Linked DNA regions of Anaerobacillus alkaliphilus. The protein of the gene in region 1 interacts with the protein of each later gene in a pairwise test. Links are inferred from orthologs where the notes say so. Each region holds a gene or a part of one and is shown in the gene's direction. Other genes may lie near its edges. The genes, in order: hflC and ftsH.

Region 1 (8,525 bases):
AGTGCTAGGATTAGAATTAGGTGCTGACGATTATATGACGAAACCATTTAGTCCTAGAGAAGTAGTGGCTAGAATTCGAGCGATACTTCGTCGGGTAACTCCAATTCAAGAAGAAAAACTAACAGATACAAAGGTAGTAGCGATAAAAATAGGGGAAGTTGAAATATTCTCCGAAAACTATGAGGTTTTTTATCAGGGTAACCAGCTTGAATTAACTCCAAAAGAGTTTGAATTGCTATTATATCTTGCAACAAATAAAGGCCGAGTATTAACTAGAGATCAACTATTAAATGCTGTTTGGAACTACGAGTTTGTTGGTGATACGAGAATTGTAGATGTTCATATAAGTCATTTGCGGGAGAAAATAGAACCAAATACAAAAAAACCAATATACATCAAAACAATTCGTGGATTAGGCTATAAGCTAGAGGAGCCTCAATTGAATGCATAAATATAGAAATAAGCTTACGATCTCTTTATTGATTGCCATATTTTTTGTATTAGTTGGTTTGGGTCTATTACTGGGGCAACTGTTTAAAGAGTTTTATTTTGAACAGCTTAGTGAGCGCGTATCTAAGGAAGCCAAAATCGTGGCAATAAGTATACTGGAAACTGGATTAGATCATACCGATTTAGGAACTATCGTTAATGATATGGGGGATCAATTAGCCTCAAGAATAACAGTAATAACAGCAACAGGAGAAGTAATCGCTGAAACTGCCACAGACAAAAAACAAATGGAAAACCACCTTAATAGGCCAGAGATTATTCAGGTCCGAGAAGAGGGGGAAGGGCAAGCAATAAGATTTAGTGATACAGTTGGTGCAGATCTTCTCTTTTACGCTGTTCCTCTTCTTGAAAGAGAAGAAATCATTGGATATGTCCGTTTAGGCTTACCCATTCACCTTTTAGATGAAGTTCATAAAAAAGTTTGGGGATTGTTACTTTTTAGTTTCTCCATAGCATTTTTAGTTATCATGCTTTTAAGTTCGAGGATTACGAATGAATTGGCCAAGCCAATTGAAGAGGCAACCTCAGTAGCCAATCAGTTAGCTAAAGGAAACTTTAAAGTTCGAGCTTCTCATGGGAAAAATGATGAAACTGGCCAATTAAGTCGTTCACTTAATGTATTAGCCCAAAATCTAGACGAAGTCACAAAAACATATAAGGCACAACAAGAACGTCTGGAAACGCTGATTGAAAATATGGGTAGTGGACTAGTCTTAATTAACTATAAAGGTGAAATAAGTATTATAAATAAATCCTGTAAAACAATTTTTCAAGAAGATGTTGAACATTGGCTTCATAAAGTTTATCACAACGTGATACCGCATAAACAAATCGTAAAAATTGTACAAGAGATTTTTTTGACTGAAAAGGGACAAAGAAAACAAATCATTTTGCCAATTCAATTAGAAATGCGTCACTTTGATGTATACGGAGCACCTATTATTAGTAGTGGGGAAAAAGAGAGATTAAAGGGAATCGTCCTAGTTTTTCACGATATAACTGAATTAAAAAGACTAGAACAGATGCGTAAAGATTTTGTAGCAAATGTTTCCCATGAATTAAAAACACCTGTAACTTCTGTTAAAGGCTTTACTGAAACGTTATTAGACGGTGCAGCAGAGGATGAAGCTTTACGTAATCGCTTCCTGAAAATCATCTGGGATGAAAGTGAAAGACTTCAAAGTTTAATTCAGGATTTATTAGACTTATCAAAAATTGAACAAAGCAAGTTTCAGCTTAATTGGCAACGTGTGGATTTAAGTATGTTAACTGATGATATTATTGTCATGTTAAGTAATAAAGCTGAAGAAAAAGGTATCATGTTATCAAAGACGAAAGAAGGCTCAGGTGTTATTGAAGGTGACCCGTTACGTATCAAACAAATCATGATTAACCTAATAAATAACGCTATTACCTATACTCAAAAAGGTGGACGAATTGATGTGTTCATTCAAGAGTATAGTGATAAAGTATATTTTTCAGTAAAGGACACAGGGATTGGCATCAGTAAAGAAGAGATACCAAGAGTATTTGAACGGTTTTACAGAGTTGATCGAGCAAGAAGTCGAAATTCAGGTGGAACTGGATTAGGTCTGGCAATTGTGAAGCATTTGGTTGAAGCACATAACGGAGAAATTGTTGTTGAAAGTGAAGTGGGTAAAGGTACAGCATTTACTATTAAATTTAATAAAAACCAGTTAAAATAAGGAATGTTTACAAAAAATTAACAAGTAGTTTATAGTAACTTAATGAATAGTTGCTATAGTTAGTTTTGTAAACTGTAATTGTAAGCAAATAAACACTACACTGTAGTCGGAAATTGACTTACACCCCCTTTTCTTTCGGAAAGCAATTATTGCTTTCCTTTTTTTTGTTTTTTAAAACTGTAAAGTTATGAAACTTTTATTTTATCTAATACGTAAGTATAATGGGTAAAGAGTAAATAAAAACAAAATGGAAAGTGGGGAACATTCATGGTAACAGTGAAGCAAATTATCGTCGGCTTCCTTTCACTCATTGGAATCGCAATTTTAGCTCTGTTCTTAACGACTGGTTGGTATATAGTTGATGAGTCTGAACAGGCAGCACTAATTACTTTTGGTAAGGTTGATGAACATATTACAGAACCAGGATTAAAGTTTAAGTTGCCTTGGCCAATTCAAAAAGTAGAAATCCTCTCAAGAGGTACGTTTACCACTACGGTGGGTTATGATGAAACAAATGGTCAGGTAGTAGAATATCGTGATGAAGCAAAAATGATTACAGGGGATGAGAATATCTTGCTAGCGGACTTAGTAGTTCAATGGCGAATTACAAATCCAGAGAAATTCCTATTTAATTCTAATAACCCTGAGCAAATTTTATTTAGTGCAACCTCAGCATCGCTCCGTGGTGTAATCGGGAGTTCTCGCATTGATGATGCTTTAACAGATCAGAGACCTGCAATAGAAGCTCACGTTTGGGATTATCTTGTTGATCTGATTGAATCTTATGATATTGGTATTTCAGTTATGGATGTAAAACTTCAAGATGTTGAATTACCTACTGAAGAAGTACGTCGTGCTTTTACCGAAGTTACTGATGCTCGTGAGGAACGTTTGACTAAGATAAACGAAGCAAATAAATATCGTAACCAAAAGATGAATGAGGCAAAAGGTGAACAGGATGCTATCATCTCAAGGGCAGAAGGAACGAGAACGGAGCGTTTAGAGCGTGCTCGTGGTGATGTAGCTAGATTTGATGCCCTTTATAATGAGTATCTAATTAACCCTGAAGTAACGAGAACTCGTTTGGTATTAGAGACCTTAGAAAGAGTTCTACCTAATACAGAAATTTATATTATGGACAGTAGTTCTGACACTGTGAAATATCTACCAATTCGTTCACTAGAAAGAACGACTGAGGTAAATCCACCCGCAACGACAACTTCACGACAAGGGAGTGGAAATTAATGACCGATAAAATTATTGATTTTAGTGAAAGAAAACCAACGGATGATTGGAAAAAATATACGAAACTAGGAATATTGTTAGTAGTAGTTATTGGCTTGCTTATGTTATTACTTACTAATATTTTTATTGTACATCAAGGTCAGTTTAAGGTTGTAAGACAATTTGGTGAGGTAGTTCGAGTTGAACAAGACCCAGGGTTGAAGTTTAAAGTTCCTTTTATCCAGTCGGTTTCTACGTTAACGAAAAAACAAATGATATTAGACGTAGAACCAACTGAAATTAATACTCGAGACAAAAAGAGAATTCTAGTTGATAATTATGCGATTTGGCGAATTGATGATCCTCAACAAATGATAGGTAGTGCACAAACAATCGATCGTGCAGAAACAATTATGATGAATTTTATTTATTCAGTCATTCGAGCAGAATTAGGTCAGTTGGATTATGATGAAATTATTAATGAAGAAAAATCTTCTCGAGGTAGCTTTAACGACCGCGTATTAGAACGAGTGAATGAACTCTTAGCTCGTGATAATTATGGTATCTCAGTTACTGACGTGAGAATGAAGCGTACAGATTTACCAGAGGAGAATGAGCAAGCTGTATATCGCCGAATGATTTCTGAGCGTAACTCTATTGCTCAAGATTACTTATCTCAGGGGGATGCAGAAGCTAATCGTATCCGTGCAAATACAGACCGTGAAGTGAAAGAGATTGTTGCAAAAGCAAATGCTGATGCAAACGTAATTATTGCTGAAGGGGAAGCAGGAGCAGCCCAAATCTATAATCAGTCATTTGGTAGAGATGTAGAGTTCTATAATTTATATCGAACATTATTGAGTTATGAGAAGACGATTGATGATCAAACGGTAATTGTCCTACCTGCTGATGCTCCATACGCTCGTATTCTTATGGGGTACAGTAATTAATAGAGTTAAACAAGGGAAGTCTATTTTTGTAAATAGGCTTCCTCGTTTTTTATTCGGCATTGAACATGGTAAAATAAAAGGACAATATTAGATAAATTGGGGTGCATTCTCTTTGAAGAATAAATTAGTGATGATTGATGGTAATAGTATTGCATATCGTGCTTTTTTTGCTTTACCACTGTTAAATAATGATAAAGGTGTTTATACAAATGCTGTATACGGTTTTACAACGATGCTGCTAAAAGTAATTGAGGAAGAAAAACCAACTCACCTGTTAGTTGCCTTTGACGCTGGGAAAACAACATTTCGTCACAAAACTTTCCAAGAATATAAAGGAGGAAGACAAAAAACTCCACCAGAACTTTCTGAGCAATTTCCTCTAATAAGAGAGCTATTAGATGCTTTTAATGTAAAACGCTATGAAATTGAAAACTACGAGGCTGATGACATCATCGGTACCTTAGCGAAAGAAGTTAGTGAACAAGAAGATTGGGAAGTGAAAATCTACTCTGGTGATAAAGACCTGCTTCAACTTGTTTCCGAAAAAGTAACAGTCGCATTAACTAGAAAAGGAATTTCTAATGTAGATACATATGATGAAACATTCGTTTTAGAGAAATATGGCATCAACCCAAAACAAATTATTGATATGAAAGGCTTAATGGGTGATCCTTCCGATAACATCCCTGGAGTACCGGGGATTGGTGAAAAAACAGCAATTAAGCTTTTAAAAGAGTTTGGTTCTGTTGAGAAGCTGCTCGAGTCAATTGATTTAGTCTCAGGGAAAAAGCTAAAGGAAAACCTCACAGAAAATAAAGAAAAGGCTGTTATGAGTAAGGAGCTTGCTACAATTTATTGTGAGGTTCCAATTACGATCCCAAGAGACGAATTAGTCTTTGGGGAATATGATGAACAGAAAGTTATCTCCTTGTTTAAAGAGCTAGACTTTCAATCATTATTAGATCGTTTTGACTTTGATGAGACAGAACTAGTCGAGGAAATAGAAGCGCTTGATTTTACAATTGCTAACGAAATAACGGACGAGATGCTTACAAAGGAGTCGGCAATTGTAGTGGAAGTGTTAGATGAAAACTATCACCAAGCTGATATCATTGGTCTAGCAATTGTTAATGAAAATGGACGTTATTACATTCCTACAGAAATGGCTATAGCGAGCGACACTTTTAAAGAGTGGGCGAAAGATAAAGAAGCCAAAAAAGCGATATTCGATGCAAAACGTGCGGTTGTTGCCCTTGGATGGAAGGGAATTGAACTAGAGGGTATTAACTTTGATCTTCTAATTGCTTCCTATATTCTTGATCCATCAGCTTCTTCCCATGAAGTAGCAGACATTGCTAATCGCAAAGGTAAACGAATCGTCTCTTTAGATGAAGCTATTTATGGAAAAGGTGCAAAACGCAGTATACCAGATCGAGATATAGTAGCTGAGCATCTTGTGAAAAAGGCAAACACAGTCTACACATTAAGAGAAGAAGTTTGTGAAGAGTTAACAGCAAATCAACTAAATGAACTTTTTTACGATTTAGAAATGCCGTTGACGATTATTCTAGGAAAAATGGAAATGACAGGTGTGAAAGTTGACGTTGAACAATTGCGGTTGATGGGAGAAGACTTAGGGGAACAATTGAAAAACCTTGAAAAAGAAATACATAGTCTTGCTGGAATTGAATTTAACATCAACTCTCCAAAGCAGCTAGGCGAAGTCCTTTTTGAGAAACTTAATTTACCTGTGCTCAAAAAAACAAAAACAGGAGCTTCTACATCAGCAGATGTATTAGAAAAGTTAGCGGACAAGCATGAGGTCATTCCGAGTATATTGCATTACCGTCAATTAGGAAAACTAAACTCAACCTACATTGAGGGACTATTGAAGGTTGTCCATCAAGATACAGCAAAAATTCATACGATGTTTAATCAAGCACTGACTCAAACCGGCCGGTTGAGTTCGACTGAACCGAACTTACAAAACATTCCGATTCGCTTAGAAGAAGGAAGGAAAATAAGAAAAGCATTTATACCATCAAGTCCTGACTGGATTATTTTCGCTGCTGATTATTCACAAATTGAATTAAGGGTACTAGCTCATATTGCAAATGATGAAACGCTAATAGATGCTTTCAATAATGGGATGGATATTCATACGAGAACAGCTATGGACGTTTTTCACGTTGAAAAAGATGCTGTGACAGATCTAATGCGACGTCATGCTAAAGCGGTTAACTTCGGGATCGTATATGGAATTAGTGATTACGGATTATCACAAAGTTTAGGAATTACTCGAAAAGAAGCAGGCAGTTTTATTGAAAGATATTTAGAAAGTTTTCCTGGTGTAAGGGATTATATGGATAATATTGTTCAAGAAGCAAGGGAGAAGGGGTTTGTAACGACACTTCTCCACCGCCGAAGATTTTTACCAGAGATTACTAGCCGTAACTTTAATTTACGGAGTTTCGCAGAACGCACAGCTATGAACACACCAATTCAAGGGACAGCTGCTGATATCATAAAAAAAGCAATGGTAAATATTGCGTTAAGAATTGAAGCAGAAGGTCTAGAGGCAAAGTTACTTTTACAAGTACACGATGAATTGATCTTTGAAGCCCCGAAACAAGAGTTGGATAAATTAAAACTGATCGTACCAGAAGTAATGGAATCGGCGATTGACTTAAAAGTACCATTAAAAGTCGAATATGCCTACGGCAGCTCTTGGTATGATGCGAAGTAGTTAAAATTTTGAATTGTGAATTTTGAATTATGAATTAATCAGAAATGCTTCGAAGCAATTCATAAAAGCCATTCAAAATTCATAATTTCTAATTCATAATTGGAATGGGGTGGTTTTATGCCGGAATTACCAGAGGTTGAGACAGTTAAAAGAACGTTACAACAGTTAGTTGTCGGAAAAACGATTCAAGAGATCACTGTTCACTGGGGGAAGATCATTAAAAGACCAGATGATGTTGCAGAATTTTGTCACTTATTAATTGGTCAGACCATTAGGGGAGTTGAAAGAAGAGCAAAATTCTTGAAAATCATCCTTGATAATTATGTCATTGTATCTCACCTTCGTATGGAAGGGCGTTATGGTTTACACGAAAAGGAAGAAGAAATTGATAAACATACACATGTTATTTTTTCGTTCACTGATGGAACTCAGTTACGCTATCGTGATGTAAGAAAATTTGGTACAATGCACCTCTTCCTTAAAGGGGAAGAGGATATCAGTCTTCCTTTAACTCAGTTAGGAATTGAACCTTTTGATGAGAAATTTAAGCCTAGCACCTTAAAGGAAGTGTTTAAGGACTCTAATCGCAAAGTAAAGGTAACCTTATTAGATCAAACTAAGTTGGTCGGACTAGGAAACATTTACGTAGATGAAGCACTTTATCGTTCTGGAATTTATCCAGAACGTGTTGGAAAGGACTTAACAGAAAAAGAGGTAAAAAGACTTCATAAAGAAATAAAGGCTACGCTTCAAGAAGCTATAGATTTAGGTGGTAGCTCTGTGAAGTCTTATGTTAATGGTCAAGGAGAAATGGGCATGTTCCAACAACAATTATTTGTTTACGGTAGAAAAGGTGAGCCTTGTAAAGCTTGTGGAACGGCAATAGAAAAAATTGTTGTAGGTGGAAGAGGAACCCACTTTTGTCCGAAATGCCAAAAGAAATAAAATTATGAATTGTGTATTAGAAATTATGGTGAAAGTTTTGCTTCGTAGACTTTCACTTACATCAATTCATAATTCATAATTCAAAATTAATAAGTACATTGGATGGGCTCCTACCATATACTATCGTATCAGTGGTTGGAAGGAGCTTTGAATATGGTTGAAATTCTTTCCTTACTTTTATTAGCGTTGGCAGTAAGTCTCGATAGCTTTGGAGTTGGGCTAACCTATGGCCTAAGGAAGATGAAGCTTCCTTTTAAGTCTTTGCTGTTTATTGCTTCATGCTCGGCGGTGTCTATTCTTGTTGCCATGACTATTGGTAACATGATTGTCAAATACTTATCACCAAGTATTGCAGAGTCTATTGGTGGCTTGATTTTGATAATGATTGGAGCATGGGCTCTTTATCAGATTTATCGACCAGCGAAAAGAGATGAAAAGAATAAG
Region 2 (5,029 bases), on another replicon or contig:
AGATCACATGTTGAGAGAAGAATCGGCGGATGAATACCGTTTTGTAGAAAGCTATTGCTTAGAAGAAGGAATTACGTTTGAAGGTACTAAGGCTAACGTGAAACAATATCAAGAAACGCATAAAGTAAGTGTTCAAGTTGCCGCAAGGGAATGTCGCTATCAATTCTTTGAACTTGTAATGCAAAATTATAAAGGCCATTTTTTGGCGTTGGCCCACCATGGTGACGATCAAATAGAGACAATGATTATGCGGCAGGTGAGAGGTGCACATGGATATGGACTAGCTGGTATTCCTGTTAAGAGACCGTTCAGTTGTGGAGTACTTATTCGCCCCTTTCTTTGTCTGTCAAAGGAAGACATACTAACTTATTGTAAGGACGAAGATCTTCAGCCGAAAATTGATCTTAGTAATTTCACTTCAAAATACATGCGCAATCGAATTAGAAATGAAGTGTTACCGATTTTAAAGAGAGAAAACCCAGCTGTTCATCTAAAATTTCAACAACAAAGTGAACTCTTGACCGAAGATGAGCAACTTCTAGAGCAATTGGCTAGAGAAAAATTAGAAGATGTTATCCTAAAAAAGGAACCTAAAAAAATCGTCCTTGCGATATCAACGCTAATAAGTTGTCCAATCTCTTTACAAAGAAGAGGCTTTCAACTAATATTAAACTATCTTTACGAACAAAACATACCAGAAATTACCACTATACATATGAATGATTTTCTGCAGTTCCTTAATAACCGTCATCCATCAGGCTCTCTAGATTTTCCAAACGGTTTATCCATCACAAAATCCTATGACAAATGTTTTCTAGAATTTGAAAAACAAAAGGGTGTTTCTTTTTATGAAGACCAATTATTGATACCAGGGATTGTTACTCTTAAAAAGGGTAAGATAATTGGAGAAGTAATTGAGGCAAACCAGAAAGCACCAATAACCCGAAACACCATGGTTTGTGATAAGGAGAAATTAAAACTACCTTTAATAATAAGAAATCGCCAAAAGGGAGACTCGATGTTCATCAATGGTATGCGAGGAACAAAAAAGTTAAAGGCGCTATTTATTGATGAGAAAGTACCTCGTGATGAGAGAGAGAGCTGGCCGATTGTAGTTAATGGAGATGGAGAAATACTTTGGGTTCCTAAATTGAGAAAAGCGAACTTTGCTGATCCTACAAGTGGAACAAAGGAGTTTGTAAAGTTAACCTTTGAAGAGTTTTAGTAAAAGTACATATTTTTTTGAGGATTAAAGCATGATTATTCATTTTAGTTATACATTATTTTAGGGGGTTATTTTCAAGTCATGATGAGAGATGAAATTAAAGAGGTATTATTATCAGAAGAGGAAATTCAAACAAAAATAAAGGAACTAGGTGCATCTCTATCTGAAGAATATCAGGATCGTTTTCCTCTTGTAGTAGGTGTGCTAAAAGGCGCAATGCCATTTATGAGTGACCTGATTAAACGAATGGATGTTCATTTAGAGGTAGACTTCATGGATGTCTCTAGCTATGGAAATGAAATGGTTTCTTCAGGAGAAGTGAAAATCATTAAGGATTTAAATACTTCTGTAGAAGGAAGAGATGTATTAATCATCGAGGACATTATTGATAGTGGGCTAACCTTAAATTACTTAGTTGATTTATTTCATTATAGAAAAGCTAAGTCGGTTAAGATTGTCACGCTATTGGATAAGCCTGAAGGAAGAAAAGTTGATCTGAAGCCTGATTTGGCAGGTTTCAAAGTGCCTGATGAGTTTGTGGTAGGGTATGGTTTAGACTACGCAGAGCGTTATCGTAACCTTCCTTATATCGGAATTTTAAAGCCCGAGATTTATCAGGGGTAATTAATTGTGATTAAGAATAGTTTTATGCTAATATTTAATGAAGCTTTATGTGCTAGTGGGAGGAGGTAAAGGATGAATCGAATTTTTCGAAATACAGTCTTTTATTTATTAATCTTTTTAGTAATTGTTGGTATTGTAAGTTTCTTTAACGGGCCACCAGCAGATACTCGGGATATGACGTACGGTGAATTTCACACTCACTTAGTAAGAGGTGAAGTGGGTGAAAGTTCTATTCAGCCAGTCAGGGATGTGTACGTAATCCGTGGAGAACTAAAAACAGCAGGTGCAGAGGCTTTTGTAGTTAATGTACCTAGATCAGATATCGCTCTTGATGCTATCTTAGATGCTGCTGAAAGAGGCGACACTGAATTAACAGTATTACCAGCTGAACAAACAAGTGGTTGGGTAACTTTCTTTACATCAATTATTCCATTTGTGATTATCTTTATTTTATTCTTTTTCCTTTTAAGCCAAGCTCAGGGTGGCGGAAGCCGAGTCATGAACTTTGGTAAGAGTAAAGCTAAGCTTTACGATGATAAAAAGAAAGCCAAGTTTAAAGATGTAGCAGGTGCAGATGAGGAAAAGCAAGAACTCGTAGAAGTTGTTGAATTCTTAAAAGATCCACGTAGGTTTTCTGCGATTGGAGCACGTATTCCTAAAGGGGTATTACTAGTAGGACCTCCTGGTACTGGTAAAACATTACTAGCTCGAGCAGTTGCTGGAGAAGCCGGAGTTCCATTTTTCTCAATCAGTGGTTCAGACTTCGTTGAGATGTTCGTTGGGGTCGGTGCTTCGCGTGTTCGTGATTTATTTGAGAATGCTAAGAAAAATGCACCTTGTATCATTTTCATAGATGAAATTGATGCTGTAGGACGACAACGTGGTGCTGGTTTAGGTGGAGGACACGATGAGCGTGAACAAACATTAAACCAATTACTTGTTGAGATGGATGGATTTGGCGTTAACGAAGGAATTATTATTATCGCCGCAACAAACCGCGCGGATATTTTAGACCCTGCATTGCTTCGTCCAGGACGTTTTGACCGTCAAATTTTAGTTGGACGCCCAGATGTCAAAGGTCGTGAAGCGGTTCTTGAAGTACATGCTCGCAATAAGCCTTTAGGCGAAGATGTAAATTTAAAAACGATTGCTACTCGTACACCTGGATTTTCGGGTGCCGACTTAGAGAATTTATTGAACGAAGCTGCTTTAGTTGCTGCTCGTACTGATAAGAAGATCATTGATATGAACGATATTGAAGAGGCAATTGACCGTGTTATTGCTGGACCTGCTAAGAAGAGCAGAGTTATTTCTGAAAAAGAGAAAAATATTGTTGCTTATCATGAAGCCGGTCATACAGTCGTTGGAGTTAGACTAGAAAGTGCTGATATGGTCCATAAAGTAACCATTGTCCCACGTGGTCAAGCTGGTGGTTATGCAGTAATGCTTCCAAAAGAAGATCGTTACTTTATGACGAAACCAGAGCTGTTAGATAAGATTGTCGGCTTACTTGGTGGTCGAGTTGCCGAAGAAATTATTTTTGGTGAAGTAAGTACAGGTGCCCATAACGACTTCCAACGTGCAACAGGAATTGCTCGTAAAATGGTCACGGAGTACGGAATGAGTGATAAGCTTGGCCCAATGCAATTTGGTACAGGTCAAGGTGGCAATGTATTCCTTGGGCGTGATATTAATAATGAGCAAAACTATAGTGATGCAATTGCATATGAAATTGACCAAGAAATGCAACGCATTATTAAAGAGAGCTATGAGCGTTGTCGAACCATCTTACTTGATAACAAAGATAAGCTTGAATTGATTGCAAAAACGCTTCTTGAAATAGAGACATTAGATGCTGAGCAAATTAAATCGTTAATGGCGGATGGTAAGCTTCCAGAAGGGCATCATTCCAATAACGTAAATAAGACAACTGAAGGCGATGTTAAAGTGAATATTAATACAAAGAAAGAAGAAACAAAGCCTACAGATGCTCCAGTTGAAAATGACGAAGAAGCACTTCTTCCTGAAAAGAAGGATGAAACCAAGAACGAAGATAATAAGTAATGTTAAAAGGGTGTCTTTTATAGACACCTTTTTTTACTAGCTCTTTTCGTAAACATTGTGGCTTTTTACGCTAAAATAATCGAAAAAAATACCCTAGATGAAGATATCAGCCAACAAATCAAGTAAGAAAAGAGCAATACTTACTAAATTAGTGATCAATCCTTAGTATTTTGTGTAAAAATCCGGCTTTTGGGATTTTTACGAAAGCAACAAACTTTTCGAAAACAGCACTTTAATAAGTTAAAAATACAAATTTGTTCATTTTTCGCTCATAAGTATTTATACTGAAGAGGGATAAAAATTCAATAACCTAAGTAGGTGACATTAATGATCTTTGTTTTAGATGTAGGAAATACAAACATTGTATTAGGTGTTTATGAAGGAGAAAAACTTAAGTACCATTGGAGAATAGGGACTGACCGAACAAAAACAGAAGACGAGTTTGGCATGATGGTGAAACAACTCTTTTCTTATGAAGGGCTCACCACGAAAGACATAGATGGAATTATTATTTCGTCAGTAGTACCTCCAATTATGTATGCCTTAGAGAAAATGTGTAAGAAATATTTTAATATCACACCAATGGTCATTGGTCCTGGTATTAAAACAGGTTTGAATATTAAATATGATAATCCGAAAGAAGTGGGTGCCGATAGAATTGTCAATGCAGTAGCTGCAATTGATATGTACGGTGGTCCCTTGATTATTGTTGATTTTGGAACTGCAACTACATATTGTTATATCAATGAAGAAAAACAATATATGGGTGGTGCTATTGCTCCAGGGATTGGGATTTCAACAGAAGCTTTATACAATAGAGCATCTAAACTTCCTCGAATAGAAATTGTTAAGCCTAATAACATTATTGGTAAAAATACTGTTAGTGCCATGCAAGCGGGTATTTTATATGGGTATGTTGGACAAGTTGAAGGTATCGTTACTCGTATGAAAGCACAAGCAGTAGGGAATCCTAAGGTGATTGCAACAGGTGGTTTAGCACCTTTAATTGCAAATGAGTCGACGATGATTGATGTTGTAGACCCATTTTTAACACTCAAAGGACTTCAAATGATCTATACAAAAAATCTAGAATAAATTAGTAAAGAGGATGACTCA

The links.
Region 2: the proteins of hflC (region 1) and ftsH interact in binary tests that used the Escherichia coli proteins (3 or more experiments, as listed by UniProt). The link is inferred for Anaerobacillus alkaliphilus from one-to-one orthologs.

Annotation. Positions count from the first base shown.
Region 1 is NZ_QOUX01000046.1:866,111-874,635, reverse strand. The notes cover bases 2,427-5,425. They hold hflC (protease modulator HflC), read left to right. Parts: upstream 2,427-3,460; coding sequence 3,461-4,390; downstream 4,391-5,425. Other genes in these bases: polA (DNA polymerase I), read left to right, coding at 4,521-5,425; hflK (FtsH protease activity modulator HflK), read left to right, coding at 2,484-3,461. In the rest of the region: DS745_RS19455 (response regulator transcription factor), read left to right, coding at 1-451; two-component system histidine kinase PnpS, read left to right, coding at 444-2,216; more of polA, read left to right, coding at 5,426-7,136; mutM (DNA-formamidopyrimidine glycosylase), read left to right, coding at 7,254-8,081; sporulation membrane protein YtaF, read left to right, coding at 8,235-8,525.
Region 2 is NZ_QOUX01000036.1:41,385-46,413, forward strand. Bases 1,441-4,417 are described here. They hold ftsH (ATP-dependent zinc metalloprotease FtsH), read left to right. Parts: upstream 1,441-1,921; coding sequence 1,922-3,913; downstream 3,914-4,417. Other genes in these bases: hpt (hypoxanthine phosphoribosyltransferase), read left to right, coding at 1,441-1,849; DS745_RS10965 (type III pantothenate kinase), read left to right, coding at 4,241-4,417. Outside these bases: tRNA lysidine(34) synthetase TilS, read left to right, coding at 1-1,225; more of hpt, read left to right, coding at 1,310-1,440; more of DS745_RS10965, read left to right, coding at 4,418-5,008. UniProt on the Escherichia coli protein: Acts as a processive, ATP-dependent zinc metallopeptidase for both cytoplasmic and membrane proteins. Plays a role in the quality control of integral membrane proteins.